Regions from separate parts of the Oceaniserpentilla sp. 4NH20-0058 genome, predicted to be linked through region 2. Evidence: predicted binding sites of a transcription regulator. Region 2 holds the regulator's gene; each other region holds the start of a gene.
What was found. The regulator FliA, encoded in region 2, starts transcription of late flagellar genes. The targets are predictions, from matches to a motif close to CTAAAGTTNNNNNNNNNNCNGCCGATA.

Region 1 (2,278 bases), on a different contig from region 2:
TCGTGGGGGGGCGTCTACAAGTTGCAACACTCGCTCAGCTTGAACTTTGGGTTTAGCCGATGCTTGCGAGGCTGGATCTTTCTCCCAGCAAATATACCCACGACGTACCCAGCTTGGTTCCTTCAACAACTGTGTTGGCCAAAGTAACGACACCGCTGGAGGCAATATCTGTTCAGCAAGTTGCTTGCGACTCATATCGATGGCCAAATTATGATTGCGTTTCACAACTTGATGTAACTCTTTGCCACTTAAATGAGCCAAAGCAATTTGAACACGTAAACAACGAGGATGCATCCAACCGAACTGAACCTGTTGCGCAAGATGATTCATTAATAACATTAAGGTACTTGGGGCACTTTTCAACCTGCGTAACTGGGTATCCTCGTCGCTAAACATCATATGATTAGGGCTTAGAATTTTTCCCCACTCTCTAAGAGTTGGCCAGTTCGCGCGCTCTAATAGTTGCTGAGATAGATTAGGCAAACGCACTCGCCTACCTATCATTCGGGACACATCTTCTAACAGACAACCGAATAACTTCGCTTCTACCTTGGCACTGGGAAAATGATCATGATGCACCGCAAATTGCCATCGCGTCATTGGCTGATAAGCAACAAACCATAAATACCAATTAGGCGCACCTGATAACATAGTGGCCCACTTCAGTTTTTCGGCGGAACCGCTGTGGGTGTCCGATGCCCAGTGTTCAACTAAACGTCCAGCTAAAGTGCTGTTTGCCTGAGCTTGCAGATAGGCCTTTTGCCGTGCATCACTTTTTAAAAGTGCCATTTTAGGCGCTTGCCTAATGACATCAATTACACCATTCATGCCCAACATGGTGATGACATGATTCAAACTTAGGATTTCTACCTCGCCATTGGCATTTTTATGATTCGCCGACGAAAATAAATACAGGCACAGCACGGGGTCTCGTTCTATGGTGTGAGCCATATCCGCCAGAGAAGCGCCCGATTTTATTTGCTTGGTAAGCAATTGGGCTGACACTTTTAAGATAGGTAATTTCGCTTTTGTGGCTAAATCCAGCCAAGCGTTCACCCCTTTTGGGCTTTTTGCTTCCATTCGATTTGAGGAAAGACCTTTTCTAAACTTAAATTAACTATAGTCGTACTTTGAACAATCGGGCCCATGGATTTCACTTTCGTGAAAAAAGGACAGTAAGGGCCCAGAGGGACACACGGAAATGCTATTCTTAGCTGGCTTTACAGTGGTGGTTTTCAGCGTTATCTATGGCTACATAGGTAGCCATGGTGTGCTGGCTGCACTTTGGCAGCCTTATGAATTTCTGATTATCCTTGGGGCTGGTATTGGCGCTCATATTGTCAGTAACCCCGGCCCAACCCATATTGATACCCTCAAACTATTGCCTCAAGTGGTCACTGGCGGCAAAGCCAATAAAAGTATGTATATGGATTGCTTAAGTTTAATTTATGACATCCTGAACAAAAGTCGCAAAGAAGGCATGATGTCCATCGAAGGGGATGTGGAAAACCCGCAGCAAAGCGGCGTCTTTTCGAAATACCCCGCTATTCAAAGCAATAAACCTCTTGCTGATTTTATTGCCGATTATTTTCGTCTAATTGCAGCAGGCAACATGCAAGCCCATGAGCTTGAAGCTTTAATGGATATGGAAATCGACAGCCGTTTACATGAACTCATCGGCCCTTCTCAAGCAGTTCAAAAAATAGCAGATGCCATGCCCGGCTTTGGTATAGTGGCTGCGGTGTTGGGTATTGTCATCACAATGGGAGCCATTGACGGCCCTATGGAAGAACTTGGCAGACACATTGCGGCGGCTCTAGTGGGCACCTTCTCTGGTGTGTTATTTGGCTACGGTTTGTTTGGTCCAATCGCCAGTAAAATGGAACACATTGCTCACGAAGAAATTAAACTGTATGAATCCGCTAAAGCCACGATTGTGGCGTCAGTGAACGGTTTACCTCCTCAGTTGGCTGTAGAGTTTGGCCGTAAGGTTTTATTTTCTCATGGTCGTCCAAGCTTTAACGAGTTAGAAAGCAAGGTGAGAGGGCGCTAGCATGACGCGAACGCCGGTCCATCCTATATTGCTGGAGTCACTTAATGGATAAGTTTGACCAGCAAAACATCATCATTCGTAAAATCAAAAAAGGCGGCCATGCCCATCATGGTGGTGCGTGGAAAGTAGCCCTTGCTGATTTTGCTATGGCTATGATGGCCCTATTTTTAATTCTATGGTTAATCAACTCATCTAACGAAGAAGAAATTGCCTCAGTGGCTGGTT
Region 2 (2,278 bases):
AGAATAATATAAGCAATGTACTAAGTGGCGAGGTCAGCTTACGTGATGTATTGGTTAATGGCCCAGGTGGCATTCGTATTATTCCCGCGGCTTCCGGTACACAAGAAATGGCTCAATTGGATGCAAGAGAGCATGCAGGCCTAATCAGAGCCTTTAGCTCCATATCTGATCAATTAGATGTACTGGTTATTGATACCGCGGCTGGTATCAGTGATGGCGTTGTCAGTTTCGTAAAAGCCGCGCAAGAAGCCCTGTTTGTTGTGACGGATGAGCCTACCAGTATTACCGATGCTTATGCACTCATTAAGCTATTGAATCGTGATCACGGGGTGTTTCGTTTTAGGATTTTAGCCAACATGGTGAAAACAAGCCAAGACGGCCACAACCTATTTGCCAAATTGACAAAAGTAACAGACCGATTCTTAGATGTTGCATTGCAATATGTTGGCAGTATTCCATTTGATGAAAGTGTTAAACGCTCGGTGCAAAGACAGCGAGCAGTAATAGAAGCGTACCCAAGAGCAAAGGCCTCGTTGGCCTATAAATCCTTAGCAAAAAAAGTGGACTCATGGCCATTGCCGACAACAGCAAGAGGCAACCTAGAGTTTTTTGTGGAGAGTTTAGTATCAACAGCTCGTGGATAAATAATGGCCGTAGCAAGTGGTTTAGCCATGTACACAGGTGAGCAAAATCCTAATTTTAATCATCTAATCGAAGAATATGCGCCTTTAGTTAAGCGCATAGGTCATCATCTAAAAGGGCGATTACCAGCTTCGGTACAACTGGATGATCTTGTACAGTCAGGCATGATTGGCTTGATTGAAGCTGCACGCAAATACGAACCGAGTAAAGGTGCGAGTTTTGAAACCTATGCTGGTATTCGTATTCGTGGCGCTATGCTTGATGAAATTCGTAAAGGAGATTGGGCGCCTCGGTCCGTACATCGAAACAGCCGGAAAATAGCGGATGCCATTCGATTTGTAGAATCTCAAACTGGGCGTGATGCACAAGATCATGAAGTTGCTTCTGCATTAGATATGAGCTTGGAAGAGTATCACACCCACCTCCAAGATGGCCTTGGTTCTCGGCTATTCAGCTTTGAAGACCTTTTGACCCAACCCGGTGAGCGGGAAGGGGAGCTAATCAATCACGATGATTCAGGGCCGTTTGAAGGCCTACAATCGGAGCATTTCCAAAAACAGCTTGCACAAGCCATTGGGACCCTTCCAGAAAGAGAGCAATTGGTGTTAGCCCTATATTACGATGAAGAATTAAATTTAAAAGAAATAGGAGCTGTCTTAGAAGTAAGTGAGTCACGAGTAAGCCAAATTCATAGCCAAGCGGCCCATAGATTAAGGGCTCGCTTATCTGAATGGGTAGAACAAAAGGCCTAAAGGTAGTGAATAAAGGCTGGTTAAATTACGCCTAGTCTTATATTTCACATGAACCTGCTGGATAACTTCATAACACTGGCTAGACTAAAAATAGGCAATAGAGTCATTGGCCAGGGCGCTGGGAGGTAGCTTTGGATAAAAATATGAAAATACTTGTTGTGGACGATTTCTCCACCATGAGGCGCATCATTAAAAACCTGCTCAGAGATTTGGGGTTTACCAATACTCAAGAGGCAGACGACGGCAATACCGCCTTACCCATGTTACAAAGTGGTGACTTTGATTTTTTAGTCACCGACTGGAACATGCCAGGTATGACAGGTATAGAGCTGTTGAAGCATGTACGTGAAGATGAGCGGTTGAAGTCTTTACCTGTGTTAATGGTGACAGCCGAAGCAAAACGAGACCAAATTGTGGCGGCAGCACAAGCAGGTGTAAATGGCTATGTTGTAAAACCGTTTACGGCTGCGGTACTCAAAGAAAAGATTGAAAAAATCTTTGAGCGTGTTGATGGCTGACTAGGAAGGTGTCATGGCAGAAGCAGAGCTAAAAAACTCAACATCAGAGTTTGCAAAACTGTTTTCTGAAAAAGCTAATGAGCTAATGGGTCGATTAGAACAAAATGACCTTGCAGGCGCAGTTGGCTTAATTCAGGATTTACAAAAAGTTAGGGATGAAAATCTTTATCAAGAAATCGGGCAGCTCACGCGTGCACTGCATGAGTCAATCAAGAACTTTAAATTAGATAGTAAAGTTCAAGGTGCCGGATCAGATATAGATGAAGCCCATGAAGGTTTGCAGTACGTTGTCGAAATGACAGCGAAAGCGGCAAATAAAACCATGGATAAAGTGGATGATAGTATGCCGCTATCAGAGGCGATTGC
Region 3 (2,278 bases), on a different contig from region 2:
ACCCTTACTTGAGCCAGCTAATGCATCACCTTGCATAGCGCCATATTCAGAAGCACTTACATGGCTTTGTTTTAGATTTAAGCTAAATTGTGCGATTTGATCTGCGTCGCTGGTTAAATTCATGGCCATATCAAAAGCTGTGCCTAAATCGCCACTATAAAACTCACCGGCTAAATCATTCACTTGCGCCATTAAAGACTCGATAGCGGCCATTTCATCGTCGTTTAAGTTACCTTCTACCATTAAACTGAAACCTGAACGGTTAGTCTCTTCGCTTAAACTGGCGTATAGCTGGGTGTCACCATCATTGGCTGCTAGTGCTGCTTTATAAGACTCGTAGTCGCTCATGGCTTTGATTTTCACTACATCCCCTTCTTGGGTTGTCAGTTCAAATTCAAAGTTGTTTTTGGTGCGCTCGTAGGCTTTACCGTATTCAACGGTATTGGCTTTGAATATCTCCTGATTTGGATTGAAGGTGCCTTCTTTTAGCTGATCAATGCCGTCATATATGCCTTGTTCGGCCGCATCAATCTTTTCTGCCAAAGGTTCATCCATTTTATTTAGAGCATCAATTTGCTCTCTAGCTTGCTTAAAGCCAGTTTCTACACCGCTTTGAGCCGCTTCAAATAAGGAGTTAAGATCGGCTTCACTGGCTCCATTTGCACGAGCTTGGTCGATACGCTTACCAATATGCTGCATAACCGTGTCAACAACAGCATCTACATCAAATAGGCTTTTAGCTTCAGAGACGGTTTTCTCAGGGGGTAGATCTACACCTAGGTTGTCCTTTAATGCATTCCCTAGACGTTGATGGGCAAATTTGTCTTGATCAAGTTTTTCTTCAGCCATAACTTTTGGCTGTACAGGCTGAGAATACAGGTTAGATTTATTGAATAACGCAGAGTTAAACGACAACATGGCACACCTCTGAGTGATCTTGGTAGCCAGCCTTGGCCAAAATTAATTAAGTGATACCCACTTATCGACTAATAGAGGATTTTCTTTAGCTTATTTACCCTGCTGAGTTATTCTTTTTTTGTATTATAGGGAATTGAATTTCATGTTTTAGTTCTAAAAATGGCCATGAGAGTCGTTTTAAATGGATTAACTCTCATATTTAATCTCGTGATGATTCATATAGCCAATCTTTCTAAAATTAACCCGCCACCCAATCATAACGGCTAACCACCTTCAGCTCGATTCATTAAGGCCTGCTAGGATTATATGTATCAACAAAGTTTTAGATGTGACGTTATGAAGACTGATCACAATTGCATTGCAACTAAGAATATTCAAAACGCTATCCGCCAAGCAGGTGCAGATTTGAAAGTGGCTCACCCCATTTTACGCCATCAAAATGCCATTGGTTTGATCATTGGACTAATTGCATTTATAGGCATGATTGCCTCTGGTTTAGGATACATTTACGGATTTATTCCGGCTTGGCTCTGTATTCTATGCAGCGCTTTTTTTGCAGCTATTAGTCATGAGCTAGAACACGATTTAATTCATCGCTTGTACTTCCGTAAACAGCCTTTAATTCAAAATATGATGATGGCCATAGTTTGGATTATGCGCCCAAACACGATAAACCCATGGTTTCGACGTCAATTACACTTTAACCATCATAAAGTTTCCGGTACTCAAAACGATGTGGAAGAACGCATATTGGGTAATGGTATGACGTTTGGCATTAAACGAATAGTGGCATCGTTAGATGGTTTTTTATCTATAACCATACGCATCAAAGAATTAAGTAGCATGAAGGGTTATCAATATTTAAGCTTTGCTTTTAAAGGTGCACCATTAACCCACATATATGTCGTTAGTTTGTATGGTTATTTAACCTTTTTGACTTTCGATTTATTCAACCTAAATACCCTTCTAGGCTTTGAATACACTTCTTGGTTTTTAGATGTTTTAAATTGGGTGGAAGTGATGTTAGTGGTTTGGATTATTCCAAATGCATTACGTGCTTTTTGTCTGCACAATATGACTGCTGCATTGCATTATTATGGAGATGTGGATTCTCTGTTAAAGCAGTGCCAGATCATGAACCATTGGTCATTACTACCATTACAGTTGTTTTGTTGTAATTTTGGTGCCACTCACGCTATTCATCATTTTGTAGTGAGTCAGCCATTTTATTTACGTCAAATGGTGGCAAAAAAGGTATACCCTGTCCTGCAAGAAAACGGGGTGCGATTTAATGATTTTGAAAGTGTATTGAGAGCCAACCGTTTTGCTAAAAAACCTGAAGCGTTAACACCTCAGGCCT

Region 1: the regulator FliA is predicted to act here: its motif matches at 1,103-1,129, upstream of motA (flagellar motor stator protein MotA).
Region 3: the regulator FliA is predicted to act here: its motif matches at 981-1,007, upstream of ABWV45_RS02695 (DUF5610 domain-containing protein).

What each region holds. Positions count from the first base shown of each region.
Region 1 covers NZ_BAABWE010000004.1:261,249-263,526, reverse strand. Annotated here, with positions in the region: gene ABWV45_RS07835 (HDOD domain-containing protein) at 1-1,080, opposite strand, end outside; gene motA (flagellar motor stator protein MotA) at 1,202-2,053, shown strand; gene motB (flagellar motor protein MotB) at 2,098-2,278, shown strand, end outside.
Region 2 covers NZ_BAABWE010000005.1:56,010-58,287, forward strand. Annotated here, with positions in the region: gene ABWV45_RS08255 (MinD/ParA family protein) at 1-644, shown strand, start outside; gene ABWV45_RS08260 (RNA polymerase sigma factor FliA) at 648-1,394, shown strand; gene cheY (chemotaxis response regulator CheY) at 1,538-1,912, shown strand; gene ABWV45_RS08270 (protein phosphatase CheZ) at 1,926-2,278, shown strand, end outside.
Region 3 covers NZ_BAABWE010000001.1:570,108-572,385, forward strand. Annotated here, with positions in the region: gene ABWV45_RS02695 (DUF5610 domain-containing protein) at 1-918, opposite strand, end outside; gene ABWV45_RS02700 (fatty acid desaturase) at 1,255-2,278, shown strand, end outside.